Salinivibrio kushneri: one gene and its partners. Each later gene encodes a partner of the first gene's protein in a complex. Links are inferred from orthologs where the notes say so. Each region holds a gene or a part of one and is shown on either strand. Other genes may lie near its edges. The genes, in order: tsaD, tsaE and tsaB.

What was found.
Region 2: the proteins of tsaD (region 1) and tsaE are in contact, whole or in part, in a crystal structure (PDB 6N9A), measured with the Thermotoga maritima proteins. The link is inferred for Salinivibrio kushneri from one-to-one orthologs. Residues at the interface, in WP_004082750.1 of Thermotoga maritima: Cys10, Asp11, Arg49, His50, Leu82, Gly84, Gly135, Gly136, Glu154, Thr155, Leu156, Asp157, Asp158, Ser159, Glu162, Asp165, Lys166, Arg169, Leu170, Tyr175, Lys213, Thr214, Leu217, Tyr218, Gln221, Arg222, Asn324; in WP_004082108.1 of Thermotoga maritima: Leu37, Gly38, Lys46, Lys57, Val59, Lys60, Ser61, Thr63, Phe64, Thr65, Leu66, Met67, Val69, Pro71, Tyr82, Arg83, Leu84, Asp86, Asp88, Phe89, Asp93, Ile128, Asp130, Glu131, Arg134.
Region 3: the proteins of tsaD (region 1) and tsaB are in contact, whole or in part, in a solved structure (PDB 4WQ4), measured with the Escherichia coli proteins. The link is inferred for Salinivibrio kushneri from one-to-one orthologs.

The regions. Positions count from the first base shown.
Region 1 is NZ_CP114588.1:307,563-313,751, forward strand. The notes cover bases 1,486-4,421. They hold tsaD (tRNA (adenosine(37)-N6)-threonylcarbamoyltransferase complex transferase subunit TsaD), read right to left. Parts: upstream 3,499-4,421; coding sequence 2,473-3,498; downstream 1,486-2,472. Other genes in these bases: folB (dihydroneopterin aldolase), read right to left, coding at 1,486-1,616; plsY (glycerol-3-phosphate 1-O-acyltransferase PlsY), read left to right, coding at 1,787-2,386; rpsU (30S ribosomal protein S21), read left to right, coding at 3,749-3,964; N8M53_RS01575 (GatB/YqeY domain-containing protein), read left to right, coding at 3,989-4,421. In the rest of the region: N8M53_RS01545 (undecaprenyl-diphosphate phosphatase), read right to left, coding at 1-763; folK (2-amino-4-hydroxy-6-hydroxymethyldihydropteridine diphosphokinase), read right to left, coding at 769-1,266; more of folB, read right to left, coding at 1,263-1,485; more of N8M53_RS01575, read left to right, coding at 4,422-4,432; dnaG (DNA primase), read left to right, coding at 4,516-6,189.
Region 2 is NZ_CP114588.1:2,537,393-2,543,556, forward strand. What follows is about bases 13-2,923. They hold tsaE (tRNA (adenosine(37)-N6)-threonylcarbamoyltransferase complex ATPase subunit type 1 TsaE), read right to left. Parts: upstream 1,748-2,923; coding sequence 1,277-1,747; downstream 13-1,276. Other genes in these bases: N8M53_RS11640 (LysM peptidoglycan-binding domain-containing protein), read right to left, coding at 13-1,275; N8M53_RS11650 (NAD(P)H-hydrate dehydratase), read right to left, coding at 1,816-2,923. Also shown: more of N8M53_RS11640, read right to left, coding at 1-12; more of N8M53_RS11650, read right to left, coding at 2,924-3,288; tRNA epoxyqueuosine(34) reductase QueG, read left to right, coding at 3,369-4,496; orn (oligoribonuclease), read right to left, coding at 5,487-6,032; small ribosomal subunit biogenesis GTPase RsgA, read left to right, coding at 6,112-6,164. UniProt on the Escherichia coli protein: Required for the formation of a threonylcarbamoyl group on adenosine at position 37 (t(6)A37) in tRNAs that read codons beginning with adenine.
Region 3 is NZ_CP114588.1:956,152-962,404, forward strand. Bases 2,055-5,054 are described here. They hold tsaB (tRNA (adenosine(37)-N6)-threonylcarbamoyltransferase complex dimerization subunit type 1 TsaB), read left to right. Parts: upstream 2,055-3,206; coding sequence 3,207-3,902; downstream 3,903-5,054. Other genes in these bases: N8M53_RS04675 (ATP-dependent DNA helicase), read left to right, coding at 2,055-3,206; N8M53_RS04685 (hypothetical protein), read left to right, coding at 3,935-4,237; N8M53_RS04690 (Slp family lipoprotein), read left to right, coding at 4,260-4,805; N8M53_RS04695 (alpha/beta fold hydrolase), read left to right, coding at 4,847-5,054. In the rest of the region: N8M53_RS04665 (VOC family protein), read left to right, coding at 1-205; purU (formyltetrahydrofolate deformylase), read right to left, coding at 249-1,082; more of N8M53_RS04675, read left to right, coding at 1,242-2,054; more of N8M53_RS04695, read left to right, coding at 5,055-5,806; long-chain-fatty-acid--CoA ligase FadD, read left to right, coding at 5,928-6,253. UniProt on the Escherichia coli protein: Required for the formation of a threonylcarbamoyl group on adenosine at position 37 (t(6)A37) in tRNAs that read codons beginning with adenine.

The DNA of each region.
Region 1 (6,189 bases):
ACACCAAGCGGTAAATCACGAACGGAAGCATGCCTACCCGTGTCACTAGCTTTAAAAAGGCGTGAATACATGCGTAAGCACTGACAAACGACACCAATAGGCCCACACCGATCGCACCCATGGCCACCGGCTCTGGGCTGGTCGCCAATTGCAGCCCCAGGTAGGAGCCAGCGAGTGTGATGATAGGAATCGACATCAAAAACGAAAACCGTGCCGCGGCTTCGCGCGTGTAACCGAGCATTAATGCTGCGGTAATGGTGGCCCCCGAACGCGATGTGCCAGGGATTAAAGCAAGTGCTTGCGCCAGCCCGATCAAAACAGCGCGATAAGGAGTAGTACGATATTCATCGCACGTCTGTGTCGCGTTGCGATCGGCCCACCATAATAAGCCACCAAAAATCAGTGTCGTCGCCGCGATCACCCAGGCTGCGCGCAGATAAAGCTCAATCACGTCTTTTAAAAACAAACCGGCTACACACGCTGGAATGGTGGCTAACACGATCATCCATGCCAACTGACTATCCGGGCTGTGCTGGCCTTTGAGCGAGGCGAAAAAGGCTTTAAGGAGATTCCACACTTCACGGCGAAAATACCCCACCACCGCGGCCAGTGTGCCGACATGTACAGCAACATCAAAGGCGAGGCCTTGGTCCGCCCAGCCAAAAAGCTGAGAAGGCAGGATAAGGTGTGCGGAACTGGAAATAGGAAGAAACTCGGTTAACCCTTGAATCAAGGCCAAAAAAAAGGCTTCAAAGAGGCTCATAATGCTTAAATATCCTTCAAATAAGTCGGCGTCTCAATCGGCCACAGTGGTTGGTCTTGATCAAAGGCCTGCCAAAGCTGGGCGAAGGTACGGCCATCACCGGGAATGGCTTGGTCAGGGCAGAGCTCGGCGAGTGGCCAAAGGGTAAAGGCAAATTTGTAGATATCGTCTCGAGGCAACATAGGCCCTTTGGCTTGGCAGTGTTCGCCAAACGTGAGTAAATCGATGTCAATGGTGCGATCGCGACATTTAGGATCGTTGCGTTCTCGGCCTTGTTGCGATTCAACGTCACGAACGGCTTGCCAAAAGTCCTGCAACGAAAGCGAGGTGTGAAGCTCGGCAATAAGGTTATAAAAATTGGGGCCGTCGAATCCCACCGGTTCGGCTTCAAAAATACGGGAAAATCGACAGTGTGGGTCGAGTTGACGCAATGCTTTAACGGCTTGTTCGATATGAATATCTCGCTCAATATTAGAGCCAATACTAAGTAATGCTTGTGTCACCGTATGCCTCGCTCTATGACTACACCTACATTCTTGGCCTGAGCGACCGCGCCTGGTTTCGCCACCCGCACTTTAATCCAACGGACGCCAAACTGGGTTTGAATTAAGTGGGCAACCTCTTCAGCCACACGCTCGATTAACGCACAGCGGCTGGCTTGTACATGGGCGATAACCGCCTCACTGATACTGGCATAATCAAGCGCTAGCGCCACGTCATCTTGCTGGGCAGCGGGTTGATTATCGTGCGCCATTTCAATATCGAACACCAGCTTTTGCTGGATGGTCTGTTCCCAATCGTAGACACCGATAGTGGTGTACACGTCGAGTTGCTCTATGAATACGGAATCCATGTTTTTTCACACTCCGTGACAGGTCGGATACCACTGTGGTAAGAAAGTTCGTATTATTGGACGAGTTCATTGACAGATGGATACGCAATGCGTTCCGATCCATGATAGGTTTATCGATGAACGTTGGCGCACTATAGCAACGAATGCGGCACAAACTCTAGGGATTTCACATGACTGCACTGGCCATTGCCATCATCATCGCTGCCTATTTACTTGGCTCTGTGTCCAGTGCCGTGCTGGTTTGTCGTGCGTTTGGCTTGCCAGACCCAAGAGACCAGGGGTCGAAAAACCCAGGTGCGACTAACGTTTATCGCCTCGGTGGGCGCTTTGCCGCGGCATGGGTGCTGCTGTGTGACATGCTGAAAGGGATGATCCCCGTTTGGCTAAGCTACCTGATTGGCATTAACCCATTTCTACTGGGGCTTATCGCGATTGCCGCCTGTCTTGGACATATTTATCCGGTCTTTTTCCATTTCCGTGGCGGTAAAGGGGTGGCGACCGCACTTGGCGCGATGGCGCCGATTGGTTTGAGCTTAACTGGCCTGCTGGTGGCGACCTGGGGGCTGGTACTTGTGTTGACGGGCTACTCGTCACTCAGTGCCATCGTGACAGCGATCGTCGCCCCGCTATTTACCTGGTGGATAAAGCCGCAATTTACCATGCCCGTCGCCATGCTTTCGTGTTTGATTTTGTTTCGTCACTACGACAATATCCGGCGCTTATTGGATGGCGACGAAAAACCGGTGCTTCTCGGTTGGTGGCGACGTTAGCGACAGAGAGGCTGGTTATACGCTGGCACATTAACAGCAAAAAAGGCAGCACTAGGCTGCCTTTTTGTGTCTGGTTTGACGAATGGTTAGTCGTCGCTCTCGACCGCGACAAGGGTGTCGAGTGGCCAACGCGGCTGCGCTTTTACACCTAAACCCATGTGTTCGCCATTTTTAAGCCGCTGCATGCCCGCATAAGCGATCATCGCGCCATTATCGGTACAAAACTCAGGGCGAGGATAGAACACATCGCCGCCGCGCTTTTGCGTCAGCGTCTCCAGCTTTTCCCGTAAATGACGGTTGGCGCTCACGCCGCCAGCGACCACTAAGCGATTAAGACCGCATTGGTCGAGCGCACGCTTACACTTGATAGCCAGGGTATCGACCACAGCATCTTGAAACGCATAGGCAATATCAGCGCGGGTTTGTTCGTTGGTGTCATTGGCGGCAATGGTATTAGCGGCAAAGGTTTTTAACCCTGAGAAGCTAAAGTCTAAACCGGGACGGTCAGTCATCGGGCGTGGAAAGGTAAAACGGCCGTGGGTCCCGTTTTCTGCCAGTTTAGACAGCAAGGGCCCTCCCGGATAGTCAAGTCCCATCAGCTTGGCGGTTTTATCAAACGCCTCACCGGCGGCGTCATCAATTGACTCGCCAAGAATGCGGTATTGGCCAATGCCTTTTACTTCGACCAATTGTGTGTGGCCACCGGAGACTAACAGAGCGATAAACGGAAACGGTGGAGGATTGTCCTCAAGCATCGGGGCGAGAAGGTGGCCTTCCATATGGTGAACGCCCACAGCGGGGACTTGCCAAGCATAGGCCAGACTTCGACCAATGGTTGAGCCCACAAGCAGGGCACCGACCAACCCCGGACCAGCGGTATAGGCAATACCGTCAATCTGGGCGGGAGTGAGGTTTGCCTCAGCCATGGCCTCTTTAATCAGCGGCAAGGTTTTCTTAACATGATCACGCGAGGCAAGTTCAGGCACCACACCACCATAATCGGCGTGAAGCTTAACCTGGCTGTAAAGTTTATGTGACAAAAGGCCTGCGTGGTCGTCGTAGATGGCGACGCCGGTTTCGTCACAAGATGTCTCTATGCCTAGAATGCGCATCATAACCTCAGAATAACAGCCGATAGATCGAGTGCTTACAGTCATTGCCCACGTATAATGTGATGACCAAAGCGAAGAAGACAGTGTCAGCGCAGGCTGACCGTGCGCGCAATCTTACATGGCTTAGAAGTAATTCGCCAGATGCGCTTTACAATCGCCCCCTATTCGGATTAGAATTTCGCACCATTTTTAATCAAGGCTGGCCAATTGTTCGCCAGCAGTAACTGACAACCCCCGAGGTGAAAGGCACATGCCAGTAGTTAAAGTACGTGAAAACGAACCATTTGACGTAGCACTGCGTCGCTTTAAGCGCTCTTGTGAAAAAGCAGGTATTCTTTCTGAAGTTCGCCGTCGCGAGCACTTTGAAAAGCCAACTACCGTTCGCAAACGCGCTAAAGCTGCCGCTCAGAAGCGTCACCTGAAGAAGTTGGCACGCGAAAACCAACGCCGCGTACGTCTGTACTAATAAAGACAGATTCAGGAAGGTGCTATGGAATTGCTTGAACGTTTAAAAGACGCCCAAAAAACGGCGATGAAACAAAAAGACAAGGCGCGTCTAGGGACGCTCCGCCTTGTTTTGGCAGCCATTAAACAGCAAGAAGTGGATACCCGCCAGTCGCTCAGCGACGAGGATATCTTGGCTGTGCTGACCAAAAATGTGAAGCAGCGCCGTGATTCCGTAGCCCAGTACCAAGCAGCCGGTCGTGATGATCTTGCCGAGACAGAGCTTGCCGAGATTGCGGTGATAGAAGAATTTCTACCCCAACCTCTAAGCGATGACGAGGTCGATGCATTGGTGAAAGCAGCGGTTGAAAAATCCGGTGCATCGTCAATGCAAGACATGGGCAAAGTGATGGGGATATTAAAACCCCAAGTTCAAGGTCGTGCTGATATGGGAAAAGTAAGTCAACGTGTTAAAGCACACCTAGGCTAACCTTTTCCCACTCTATAACAAGCCGTGCTTTCCTATTTTGGACGGCGCGGCTTGTTTGCTTCTCTCCCTATAAATTTCAGGTTATGGCAGGCAGAATCCCGCGCGCATTCATAGATGACTTGCTTTCACGTCTCGACATCGTTGAGATCATTGATGCACGGGTCAAGCTTAAGAAAAAAGGCAAAAACTACAGTGCCTGTTGCCCTTTCCATAACGAAAAGACGCCTTCATTTAGTGTAAGCCAAGACAAGCAGTTTTATCACTGCTTCGGGTGTGGTGTGCACGGCAATGCCATTGACTTTGTGATGGAGTTCGAGCGACTCGAATTTCCTGATGCGATCGAAGAGCTTGCTGGCACGCTAGGTTTAGAGGTACCTCGTGAGCAAACAGGAAGCGGCAACACGCGTCCTAGTATGCCTAGTGATGACAAGCGTCAGATCTACGAGATGATGGAAGCCATTGCCCGTACCTACAGTGGCGAACTACGCACTGAAGCCGGGCAAGTGGCCATTGATTACCTCAAACAGCGTGGCCTATCCGGAGAAGTGGTCAAACAGTTTGGTATTGGTTTTGTCCCAGATAAATGGGACACCATTAAACGCCGCTTTGGTCGCAATCAGGCGGATATTCGTCAGTTACTGACCGCGGGTATGCTGATTGAGAACGATAACGGTCATAGCTACGACAGGTTCCGTGGCCGCGTGATGTTCCCCATCCGTGATCGCCGTGGGCGAGTAATTGGTTTTGGCGGGCGCGTATTAGGTGATGGCACGCCCAAATACCTCAACTCGCCAGAAACGCCGATTTTCCATAAAGGGCGTGAACTATACGGCTTGTATGAGGTGATGCAACGCTATCGTCATCCAGAGCGTATACTCGTGGTAGAAGGGTACATGGACGTGGTCGCGTTGGCGCAATTTGGCGTGGATTATGCGGTGGCCTCTTTGGGCACCTCGACCACGGGGGAGCACATTCAAACCCTTTTCCGGCAAACCGGTACTATACTGTGTTGCTACGATGGCGATAGGGCTGGGCGTGATGCTGCTTGGCGGGCTATGGAGCAAGCGTTGCCTTATATCCAAGATGGCCGGCAGTTAAAATTTATGTTTTTACCCGACGGTGACGACCCTGACTCGATCATCCGCCAAGAAGGCAAAGAAGGGTTTGAGCAGCGTCTTGGCGAAGCGCAAAGTTTATCGACCTTTATGTTTAACACCTTGCTCAAGCAGGTGGATACCAGTAGCCAAGAGGGCAAAGCCAAACTGGCCAACTTGGCGGTGCCACTGATTGAAAAAGTGCCGGGTGATACGCTCCGTCTTTATTTGCGTAATACCTTAGGTCAGAAGCTCGGGATTATGGATGACCATCAGCTGGATACCTTGATTCGTCGTCAGGGACAGCCGGTGAAAGTCCATGGCCAGCCAGATATCAAGCGTACACCGATGCGTGAGGTGATTGCGCTACTCGTGCAGTACCCTAAACTCGGCCAAGAAGTACCGCTGTTGCCCTCGGCCGACACCATTGATTTACCTGGGTTAGCGTTGTTAAACCCGATCCTTGAGATTTGTCGACAGCGCCCCCATATCACTACCGGTCAGTTGCTTGAGCGCTGGCGGGGAACGAAACAAGAGCCCTTGCTAGCCCGCTTGGCTGGCTGGGATCTACATGTTGACGATGAAAATGCGTCAGAACTTTTTTGCGATTCACTGGATAAAATACTCGCCCAGTGTGTCGAACAACAAATAGCCAAGTTGCAA
Region 2 (6,164 bases), 2.2 Mb from region 1 along the record:
TATCGCGGCGACGGAACTCTTATATTTTTTGGCAATGACCGACAGTGACTGACCGGCACTGACTTTGTGTTTTACCCCGTTTTTGCGCGCAGCAAACAAGGTGCCATCCGGCGGGAAGCGCTCAAAATAATTGCGAATACCATGATAGACCGCATCCGCGAGCCGGCGCTGATGATCACGCTGAAATAGCAGGCGTTCTTCTTGTGGATTAGAGATAAAGCCAACTTCGACGAGCAAAGACGGTATGTCTGGTGATTTTAATACGGCAAGGCTAGCGTGCTCTGGACTCGATTTATGTAACTTGGTGACTTTGCCGAGCTCCTTTAGTACGCGTTTCGCGACATTAAAGCCTTCCTTTTGCGAGTTACTAAACTGCAAATCCAACACCGCACGACTTAAATACTCGTCTTCATTATTCTGAGCCAGCAAAGAGCCCCCACCCAACAAGTTGGATTGCTCTTCGTGTTTTTCTATCCAACGACCAATTTCACTGTTCGCACGGCGACGAGAAAGTACCCATACTGACGCGCCTCGAGGCTGTGGTTTATGGAAGCCATCCGCGTGCACCGAGACCAATAAATGGGCTTTGTGTTTACGTGCAATTTCGGAACGACGGTTCAAGTCGACAAAATAATCGCCCGTACGGGTTAAGACCGCACGCATGCCGGGAACAGCGTTAATACGCGCCGCCGCTTGCTTAGCGATGGAGAGCGTGACATATTTTTCAAATTTGCGGCTCGGCCCCACCGCGCCGGGATCGTTACCGCCGTGTCCGGCATCAATGGCCACCACGATATCCTCAGTGCCAAAAGGCAATGCAGCCACCGTCTCACGCCGCTTCTTTTCAGCAACAGACAATTCGGGTTTGTTTTTATCCACCTTCTTTGGGTGGGGCAAGTCGACGACCAGACGATGGCCGTACTCACCACCGGGCGCGAGCGAGAAGATATGCGGCTTGGCACCGTCTTTTAATTCAAAGACTAGCCGGTAGGTCGATGCTTCTGGCGGGCTACTTTTACGGATCTTACTCAGAATGTCGCTGCCCTTGACCGGCTTAGGCAAACGCGTCGCCAGCTGGCTTTGCTTTAAATCAACCACCAGCCGATCGGGGCGTGACAGAGAGAAATAGCTAAAATCCGGTTTATCTTCAAGATCAACCACCACCCGTGTCTCATTGGGGGCGGGCCATACCCGAATATTTTCAATCTTATTGGCCCAACTTGTTGCACTCAACAAACTGGCGATCATCAAGATGCAAAGCCGCTGCCACATCATGCTAGTCTTCCCATTCTAGACGGTCGATAATTGCGATCCCAACGCGGGTATTCGCGTTAATAACCAGTTCTCGTTGCTCACCTTCATAGCGCAGAGTAATGTCTAGATCGGCGCGCGGTAACCAGCCTTGGCCTTTTTCCGGCCATTCAATCAAGCAAAGCGCTTGATCATTAAAATAATCACGGATCCCCATAAACTCCAGCTCTTCCGGATCACCCAACCGGTAAAGGTCAAAATGATAAACCTGCCATGGCGTTAACTGGTAAGGCTCTACGAGCGTATAGGTAGGGCTTTTCACATTACCAGTATGTCCCATTGCTTGCACAAAGCCGCGGCAGAACGTGGTTTTGCCGGCGCCAAGATCACCGTGCAAGTAACAAGTGGTACTTTGCGTACACGCCCGGGCAAGTGCGGCACCAAAGGCCACGGTACGATCGGCATCAGTTAACGAGGTGATAAAAGTCTGGGTCATACTACAACGGGATCTCATCTTTATATGGGTATTTGTCGCACCTGGGCGGCCTTTGCCATCCCAGTACGTTAATCAACTAGTTGCTGCAAATAGGGGAATAGATCGCTGGCCAATAATCCCCGTTCACCTGCCTCGGCCGCCTTGTCGCCCGCTTTACCATGAAGATAGCACCCCAGAGCCGCGGCAGGAAATAAGTCTACGCCTTGCGCAAGAAGACTGCCTATTACACCAGATAACACATCGCCCATTCCCCCTGACGCCATGCCAGGGTTGCCGACATTAGCAACGGCATAATTTGTGCCATCATATACGATTGTTCCCGCTCCTTTAAGTACGGCAACGCCACCATAACGCGTGTGTATCGCTTTGACGGCAGCAAAACGGTCAAGTTCCACATCTTTCGTGTCACAACCTAATAATCGTGCGGCCTCACCAGGATGAGGCGTCAGGATCCAGTCATCACGGTGTTGTGGCTGCCGCGCTAACTTATTGAGGCCATCGGCATCAATTACCTTGGGGCTTCGGGCATTCACGACAATATTCCATAGCGCGTCGGACCATGCACTCTGACCGAGTCCCGGGCCAATGACTAAATGTGTTGCCCACGCTAGCGTCTCGCTGAGTGATTGACCTGGCGCCCAATCTTGTGTCATCAGCTCAGGCTGACGGGTGACCAGCATCAACGTATGCGCTTTTTGCGTCACCACTTTGACAAGCCCGGCACCGGTCCTTAACGCTGCTTGTGCCGACAAGGTCACCGCGCCTGCCATACCTTGATCGCCGCCTAAGCACAGTACGCGCCCGAACTGGCCTTTGTGTGCACTACGCGCACGCTTTGGTAAATGCTGTTCAATCCAGTCATCGCGGACAAGATAGCCGGCGGGTGTACATTGACGCGCGAACGCTGTTGCCACGTTCAAACCCGCAAACAATAATTCACCGCGATGGGCAACCGCTTGACCGGTCAGCAGTCCTTGTTTGAGCGCAATTAAGGTGACGGTCATATCCGCATCAATGGCTACGCCTTTCACGCAGCCACTATTGGCACAAAGCCCAGAGGGAATATCTACCGCAACCACAGGTACGTCCGCGAGGTTGATGGCGCTGATCGCCTGAGCAAACGCCCCCTCTACGACACGCGATAATCCGGTACCTAAAATAGCATCGACGACCACATCAAACTGGCTTATGGTCGGTTGTTGCTCAACATAGCTACCACCACAATCTTGCCACTCTTGCCAAGCGGTCGCCGCATCACCCTCGAGTTGGCTTGGTGTCACTAGCGACCACACAGTGACACTTAACCCAGCAGATTTAGCAAGCCGGGCGATCACATAGCCATCACCCGCGTTATTACCAGCGCCACATACAATTAGCAGCCTCGCAGCATTGGGGTAATACTGGTTGATGCTATCAAACACCGACTGCCCCGCTCTTAACATTAATTGATACATGGGGATAGACAACGCTTGCGCAACAGCTTGCTCGCCTTCACGAACTTGCTCTGCGCGATAGAAACTCTGTGGTAAACTTGTCGCCATTAAGTGCCTCCATTGATTGTTCTGCACCACCCAAGGCCTCAGGATCTACCGCTATGTCGCAACCCAAGTCCGATGCATCCATTGATTTCGATCACCTCGCCCAACGTATCAAGCAATGGGGGCAAGCGCTAGGCTTCCAGCAGGTGGGGATCACGGATGTTGATCTCAAGCAACATGAAGCGCAATTGCAACGTTGGCTAGACAACGGGTATCACGGTGAGATGGCGTGGATGGCCAGACATGGCATGATGCGCGCCCGACCGGACGAATTAGTACCCGGCACGGTACGCGTGATCAGTGTGCGGATGAACTACTTACCCCCCAATGCAGGTTTTGCCCAAACACTGGCAAACCCTGATCTAGGATATGTGAGTCGTTACTCGCTGGGACGTGACTACCATAAGCTGATCCGCAATCGCTTAAAAAAACTTGGGCAACAAATCGAGCATGAAGTAGGCGCCTATGGCTACCGTCCTTTCGTCGACTCCGCACCAATACTTGAGCGTCCTTTAGCGGAAAAGGCAGGATTGGGCTGGACAGGCAAACACTCCCTGATCCTCAATGATGAAACCGGATCCTGGTTCTTCCTCGGTGAGTTATTGGTGGATCTGCCTTTACCTGTCGACACGCCTGTCGAGAATCAGTGTGGAAAATGCGTGGCCTGCATGACCAGTTGTCCAACCCAAGCGATCGTCGCTGAAGGCGTGGTCGACGCACGCCGCTGCATTTCCTACCTCACCATCGAATATGATGGCGTGATCCCACTAGAGTTTCGCCATGCCATTGGCAACCGCATCTATGGCTGCGATGACTGCCAGCTAGTTTGTCCGTTTAACCGTGAGGCCGAGATCACCTTAGAGGCCGATTTTCATTGTCGCCCCAGCCTTGAACAACAGCCACTCACCACACTGTTCAATTGGGATGAGGAGACTTTCTTATCGCTGACACAGGGATCGGCGATACGTCGCATTGGGATCCAAAAATGGCGGCGCAACCTGGCTATTGCGATGGGCAATGCCCCATTCAATCAAGACATTATTGACTGTCTCACTGCGCGGCTCGGCGAGGATGATCTGGTTGACGAGCACATAAAGTGGGCACTTAATGAGCAGGAGCAGAAACGACAGCGTATTGATGTCAAGCCGTTACCCACAGGGACGCGTCGTCTCGTGCGCATCGTAGAAAAAGGATTGCCTCGTGACGCTTAATCGAGGCTTACAAGCGGAAAGATGACACTATTCACATAATGTGGAAAACCGTCACGCAATGCGCATTTATGGTGCGCTTTTTGATAGTTAAACACATTGATGGTGCATTAAGCGAGCAAGATCACGTAAGTGCATAACACTGTGGATAAGCGTTAGTTAACCTGAAAGAAAACCCTATATTTTTATTATTTTACAAGCATTTATGGTGTTTTTGCGTTTATTTCATATGTGCAACATAGATATCGTGCCTGATGATAAGATAACCAGAACCATACACGGCAACAAATCCATTAACTGGTTTATCCACAACACTTCACTTGTGGATAAGTCTGTGCAGTATGAGTAAAAACCGCGCCACCATGCGCTTTCAGAGAAAGCATGGGCAGATGGGATTCGTGTAAGAAATGATGCTTCACAGCATTAAAGATGGCGCTATCTTAAACGCCACACTGGTGGTTAACCAAGTGATTGGAGCGACACACGGGGTTCGAACCCGTGACCTCAACCTTGGCAAGGTTGCGCTCTACCAGCTGAGCTAGTGTCGCTTATTCCGAATTGTTGTTTGGAGCGACATACGAGGTTCGAACTCGTGACCTCAACCTTGGCAAGGTTGCGCTCTACCAGCTGAGCTAATGTCGCATTGCTGATGCATTACATCGCATTTTAATTTGGAGCGACACACGAGGTTCGAACTCGTGACCTCAACCTTGGCAAGGTTGCGCTCTACCAGCTGAGCTAGTGTCGCTTAGATCGACCTGATCAATCTCAGATCGACATTAATTTGGAGCGACATACGAGGTTCGAACTCGTGACCTCAACCTTGGCAAGGTTGCGCTCTACCAGCTGAGCTAATGTCGCTTTCAACAGACGTTTCACGTCGTTAGGGCTGCGAATTATACGAAGAAAAAACCGGGTTGCAAGTGCTGACGAGCAAAATTTTGGTTTTTTCTTTTAATCGCTCAAAAGAACACCAGATCGATGACTGACTCATCAGATCGTTAAGATCCTCTCGCGATAGAAGCGTAATTCTGCAATTGATTCTCGGATGTCGTCAAGCGCTAAGTGCGTCCCCTGCTTCGAAAAGTCATTCAATATCTCAGGCTTCCAGCGTCGTACTAATTCTTTCAAGGTACTGACATCCACGGTGCGATAGTGAAAATAGCGCTCGAGTGCTGGCATGTGTCGATACAGGAAGCGTCGATCTTGCCCCACACTATTACCGCAAATCGGTGATGCGCCAGACGGCACCCATTGCGATAAGAACGCGATGGTTTGCTCAATGGCGGTTTGTTCATCAATATCACTTTGTTGTACGCGCGCTACTAGGCCGGACTGGCTGTGTGTTCGCGTGCACCAATCATCCATTTTGTCGAGCTCACTTTGCGGTTGATGTACCGCCAGCACGGGTCCCTCAGCCAGAATATTCAACTGTGCATCGGTGACAATTGTCGCGATCTCAATGATCTTATGTGTATCCGGATCCAGCCCCGTCATTTCCAGATCAATCCAGATTAAATTGTTTTCACTGAACGCCATTGAACTTGCCTTTTTTATCGATAAACCATGTATCATACTGTGCTTGATATGAAAGCCAACTTAACCGATAAGAGTCAACGTGGCAAAAAAGAAAAAGCTAACTAAGGGTCAACTACGACGGGTTAGATCCAA
Region 3 (6,253 bases), 650 kb from region 1 along the record:
GCTTGAAGCCGCGCTAACATCACGCTTCCCGGGCTTGTTGACGCGCGCGGCTAGCATGGAGGCGGTAACGATCAAACGTAGTGAGCCGCAGGGAGTGGGAGAGCGCCTAGCTAACCCAACCATTGCGTTTAAACACCGCGGTGTTAGCGTGAAGTTTCACCCGTATTCACTGGCGGAAATCATTGCCAGTGAAGCCCATTTTTAATCATAGGCTTCACGGTCAGCGTATTTTGTCACAAGGTCACGTGCTATAGGATCACGGTTTTGTTGCCATGGACAAACACACGGTCCTCGGTGACAGACTCGATGGCCTGACTCAGTACGCTCTTTTCTACATCTCGACCTGCTTTGGCCATATCTTGTGCGCTAAAGCTGTGATCAACATGAATTACGTCTTGGCCAATAATCGGTCCCTCATCTAAATCATTAGTGACAAAGTGCGCCGTCGCGCCAATGATTTTAACGCCACGCTCGAAGGCTTGGTGGTATGGACGGGCCCCGATAAAGGCAGGCAAAAAGCTGTGATGGATATTGATGATGCGATGCGGATACTGGGCGACAAAGTCAGGTGTCAGTACTCGCATGTATTTTGCCAACACAATGTAATCAGGTTGATGGCCTTGAATGGCTTTCAGCATCGCCTGTTCATGATCTTCTCGGCTTAGGCCTTCATGACTCACGTAATGAAAAGGAATATCAAAGCGCTCGGTCAGGGGCTGGAGCTTATCGTAGTTACCGACCACCGCTGCAATATCAATCTCGAGCGAGCCGTCGTAGGCTTTCATCAAAATATCACCGAGGCAGTGGGATTCTTTGGTGACCATGATGACGACGCGTTTGCGGCGCGAGCTAATCAGTTGGCGCTGGCTGCCAGGTGGTAGCGCATGATCAAGGTCGAGAAGCAGGGTGTGATCATTAAAAATCCCCTCCAGCTCAGTACGCATATAAAACTGCCCAGTGACATTATCGACATACTCACGATTGTGAATAATGTTGAGTTGATGTTTGTAGCAAATATTGGTGATGGTCGCGATAAGCCCTTGGGCGTCAGGACAGTCCGTGAGAAGTGTTTTTCGTTCCATGTTGGTTGTGTACTGCTGATGACTAAACCCTCGGTTGTACCCTGTCTCAGCCGTAAGGTCAAAGTGATTTTACGATGCGCCATCGGTTTCTCAGGGGAGTGGTTTCATCCCGTAGAGGGGTTTGGCATAATGGCGGCTTTCCCCCTGTGTATTTATACAATGATCCGTAAGGTTTTCTCAGACACTGGCGCGCTGGCTAAAGCGATTGATGGTTTTGTGCCTCGTCAGCCGCAAACAGATATGGCGATTGCTGTTGATGCAACAATTCGTGACCAAGGCCAGCTTGTGGTAGAAGCGGGCACAGGGACAGGGAAAACCTATGCCTATCTCGCCCCGGTTTTATTAAGTGGCAAAAAGGCGATCATCAGCACCGGCTCGAAAAATCTGCAAGAGCAGCTTTACCACCGTGATTTACCGCTGATGAAGTCAGCCTTGGGCTACACAGGAACCACCGCTTTATTGAAAGGTCGCGTGAATTACCTGTGTCCAGAGCGACTCGAGCGACAAATTAGTGAGTGCCATCGTCCCGATAGCGAGCCTGGGCAATTGAGTCAGCTGGTGAAGATTCGCGAGTGGTCGTCGTATACTGAGTCGGGGGATCTGAGTGAATGTGACGCACTGGCTGAAGACAGCCCCCTGATACCTGTGGTGACGTCCACTAATGACAATTGCCTTGGTAAAGACTGTCCAAGCTATGAAGACTGTTATGTGGTCAAAGCCCGACGTCGTGCGATGGATGCCGATGTGGTGGTGGTTAACCATCACCTATTTTTGGCTGATGTTGCTATCAAAGAAACGGGGTTTGGCGAGCTGATCCCAGAAGCAGATGTGATGGTGTTTGATGAAGCGCATCAGCTGCCCGATATCGCCAGTCAGTATTTTGGTCAATCGCTATCCAGTCGGCAATTGCAAGATGTTGCCAAAGATATTCATATTGCCTATCGCACGGAGTTACGGGATACACGTCAACTGGAAAAGGTCGCTGATCGCCTCTCGCAAGCCGCGATGGATATGCGCTTGGTGATGGGCGAGCCCGGATACCGAGGTAATTGGCGTGAACTTCAGGCTTCGCCCACAGTAGAGAAAGAGTTGGTGCGATTAGCCGACGCCCTCGATCTTGCCCATGACGTGGTAAAACTATCACTAGGCCGAAGTCAATTGCTTGACGCTGCGTTTGATCGGATTACCTCATTCAAAGCGCGGCTGGCACGCTTAAAAGACACCTCAATTACTGGGTACTCCTATTGGTACGAATGTACGCGGCATCACTTTAGCCTCAACATTACGCCCTTGTCGGTTGCCGATCGCTTTCGTGAGCAAATGGCCGAACAGGGTGGCGCTTGGATTTTCACTTCCGCAACCTTGGCCGTTGAAGGGGACTTTGCGCACTTTAACCACCGCCTAGGAATTGACGCTAAGCAGCAAATGACACTGGAAAGCCCCTTTGACTATCCCAATCAGGCGAGGCTTTGCGTGCCTCGTCATGTACCGGAAACCAATAGTTTTCGTCGTGCCAACAAACTTGCCGCATTATTGGGGCCAGTGATTGAGCGTAACCAAGGCCGTTGCTTTTTCCTGTGTACGTCACATCAAATGGTACGCGAGCTGTCAGCCTTGTTTCGTGAACAGCTGTCATTGCCGGTGCTCATGCAAGGTGAGATGCCCAAGCAGCGCCTATTGGCAGAATATTTGTCGTTGGGCAATGCGTTGCTGGTGGCGACGGGCGCTTTTTGGGAAGGCATTGATGTGCGTGGGCAAGCGCTCAGTTGTGTGATCATCGATAAACTCCCGTTTGCCTCCCCCGATGATCCTTTATTAAAAGCACGAATAGAAGATTGTAAACTGCAAGGGGGGGATCCCTTTGCTCAGGTACAGATCCCCGAGGCGGTGATCACCCTAAAGCAAGGGGTGGGACGTCTCATTCGGGATCAACAAGATTTTGGTGCACTGGTTATTTGTGACAACCGATTGGTAACTCGCGCATACGGCGCAACCTTTTTGCGCAGCTTGCCGGCGATCCCTCGCACGCGGGATTTACACCACATTGACGATTTTTTGTCGGGCAGTGACACCAACAGCAACACGATGCACTCGCATTTATTAGATCAACCGATAGAGGGTTAAATGACGCTACGAATATTGGCCGTAGATACGGCGACCGAAAACTGCTCTGTCGCACTGTGTTGTGATGATCAGGTTATCACGCGCAGCGAAATTGCACCGCGTGAGCATACCAACAAGATCCTACCCATGGTGGATGAGGTGTTGGCAGAAGCGGGTATTGGGCTGGGGCAGTTAGATGCTCTGGCGTTTGGCCGCGGGCCAGGAAGTTTCACCGGTGTGCGTATTGGCATCGGTATTGCACAAGGTTTAGCGTTTGGGGCGGGTGTGCCCATGATTGGTGTCTCAACATTGGAAGCGATGGCAGCACAAAGCTATCGGCTACACAACGCGACCCAAGTATTGGCGGCGATTGATGCGCGTATGAGTGAACTCTATGTCGGCCAATATCGGCGGACTGACACTGGCGCATGGCAGGGTGTCGGTGAAGAGAGGGTCGTCGCTCCGGAAGCACTCACCCCTGAGTGTACTGAGGGAGTATGGACATTGGCAGGAACCGGATGGGCAGCCTATCCTGATCTGGCGGCACATTTGGCACTGCAGACGGCATCGTCAGAAGTGTTATATCCTCAGGCACAAGATATGTTGGATATTGCTAAGCACGCATATCGTGCGGGAGACACGGTTGCTGCAGAGCTCGCAAGCCCGACGTATCTGCGGGATAAAGTGACTTGGAAAAAACTACCTGGTCGCGAATAACCACAATAAGGCCGGCAGCATAGGACGTGAATATGGTATCGATTAACGGTGTATCCTCCCCACAGACAAACCGGCCTAACCACCCCCAACGCACGGGAAAAAAGCCTCAAACCACGCGCAAACAAACGCCCAAGACAACGCAAGTGGCAAAGGCGGTTCGCCAGCGTGTTGACCCCGCTGCTATTGCGCAAGCAGAACAGGCGAAACAAGAATACGTGCAATACGATTTGCCGGATGGTCGCGGCCGTCAAGCGATGGCCTCCTACTTCGCGGTGTTAAATCAAGCCAGGCGAGAGGAACTGATCAACTTAGTGGGCGTCGATATCTATGTGTGATGTGGCGTGAAAGGAGCCTGATATGAAGTCTTACCTGTTTGTTTTATGCGGCGTGTTGCTACTGAGTGGCTGTACAAGTTTGCCCGAGTCACTAAAAGGCCGGATGGATCAGCCCGTGACCGAATATCCGGTGGTCGCGAAAATGACCCAAGCAAATCAAGGAGAAGAGGTACGCCTTGGGGGCCTGATCGTCGGGGTGAATAACCGTGAGCAGGACTCTGTGGTTGAAATAGTGGCCTTGCCAACGTCGACAGCGGGTCGGCCTGATATCGATGCATCGTCACTTGGGCGTTTCAAAGCGATTTTTACTGGCTTTATTGAACCGGCTGATTATGCCAAAGGCCGGCCGATAACGGTGTTGGGCGACTTTCAGGGCCGTCAGGCGGGAAAGGTGGGGGATTATTCCTATGACTATCCTGTGCTTAAGGTAAAAGGGCATCAGCTTTGGGATATTCAACAGCATGTGGTTGATGATGACAGACCTTATTGCTACGGCTTGTACTGCTCCCGAGTGCGCATTGGCGTTGGCACGGGACGGGTGCAAAGCGTGATTAGCTTACCTTATTAGCTTACCTTATTAGCTTACCTTATTAGCCCTTAAATGTGACGATGATGACACCGCAATTGACGGAGACACTCGAGGCATTATTGGCGTCTGATCCGGCAGCACTCGGGTTATCGTCTGGCTTAACGCCTACCTCGATTCGACTTAATGATGTGACAGTGGCAGCGGCAATACGCTCAGCAAGCGGCGCAGCGCCAACATTGGTTTTTTTACATGGTTGGCAAGACAACCTAGCGAGTTTCTATTCGCTGATCCCCATGTTGCCTCAAGACTACGGGTTACTCATGTTTGATTGGCCCGGGCATGGTTTATCTGAGCATAAAGCCGGGGATTATCATTACCCGTTTTTTGATTATCTAGACAGCTTGCATCAAGTCCTTCACCAAACACCTTGCTCGCAACCTGAGAAAAGGGGGCCCTTCATATTGGTGGGACACTCGCTAGGAGGGTTAGTGGCCAGCTGTTATGCAGCCAGTTTTCCTGAATCGATCGCGGGTGTTGTCTCGATAGAAGCACTAGGGCCCATTGTTGAACCTGAACACAAAATCACCGAACGCATCGCGAAAAGTCTCAATCAGCGCTTAAATTCAGCGCAAAAAGCACCACGTCTCTTTGATTCTGCGATTAAAGCGCTACAATTGCGCGCGTCCATTAATAAAGTCGCCTGTCAGTCATTGATGCCACTGGTTGCACGAGGGATCGAGCGATGCAGCCATGGTGTACGTTGGCGTCATGATCCCAAGCTTCGTGGTGAGCCTCTGTATCGAATGGCGCCCGGCCATGGAGAGTCGATTATTCGAGCGATTGAATGCCCTGTGCTGGCGATTCGCGCGACAGACGGGTATCCTGCGCTGCGCTCTGCCGATGCCGCGCAACGAGCCACATGGTTTAAGCAACTGACACTCATTGAGATCCCCGGGACACATCATTGTCACCTTCAGCAACCGCAACAAACTGTGTCGTTAATAACGGATTTTGTGACCAAAATTCAAACGCGCACTTAAAATGCTCGTGTAAAAATAATGTTAACGCTATGGTGGGCAGGTTAAACACCTGTTTGAATTATGCCTCGCGTCGATCGAAGCAGGCAATATAGCCTGCAAGTTAACACATAGGAGAAAGCCAGTGGAAAAGGTATGGCTTAATCGTTACCCGTCGGATGTGCCGGCGGAAATAGATCCAGATGCCCATCGCTCTCTGGTCGAGATGTTTGAACACTCTGTCCAGCAGTACGCGGATCAAACTGCCTTTATCAATATGGGGCAGGTCATGACATTTCGTAAACTGGAAGAGCGTAGCCGTGCGTTTGCTGCCTATCTACAAAATGAGCTGAAACTGAAAAAAGGCGATCGCGTTGCCATTATGATGCCGAACTTGCTGCAATATCCGATTGCCCTGTTTGGTATTTTACGAGCCGGTTGTGTGGCCGTGAATGTTAACCCGTTATACAC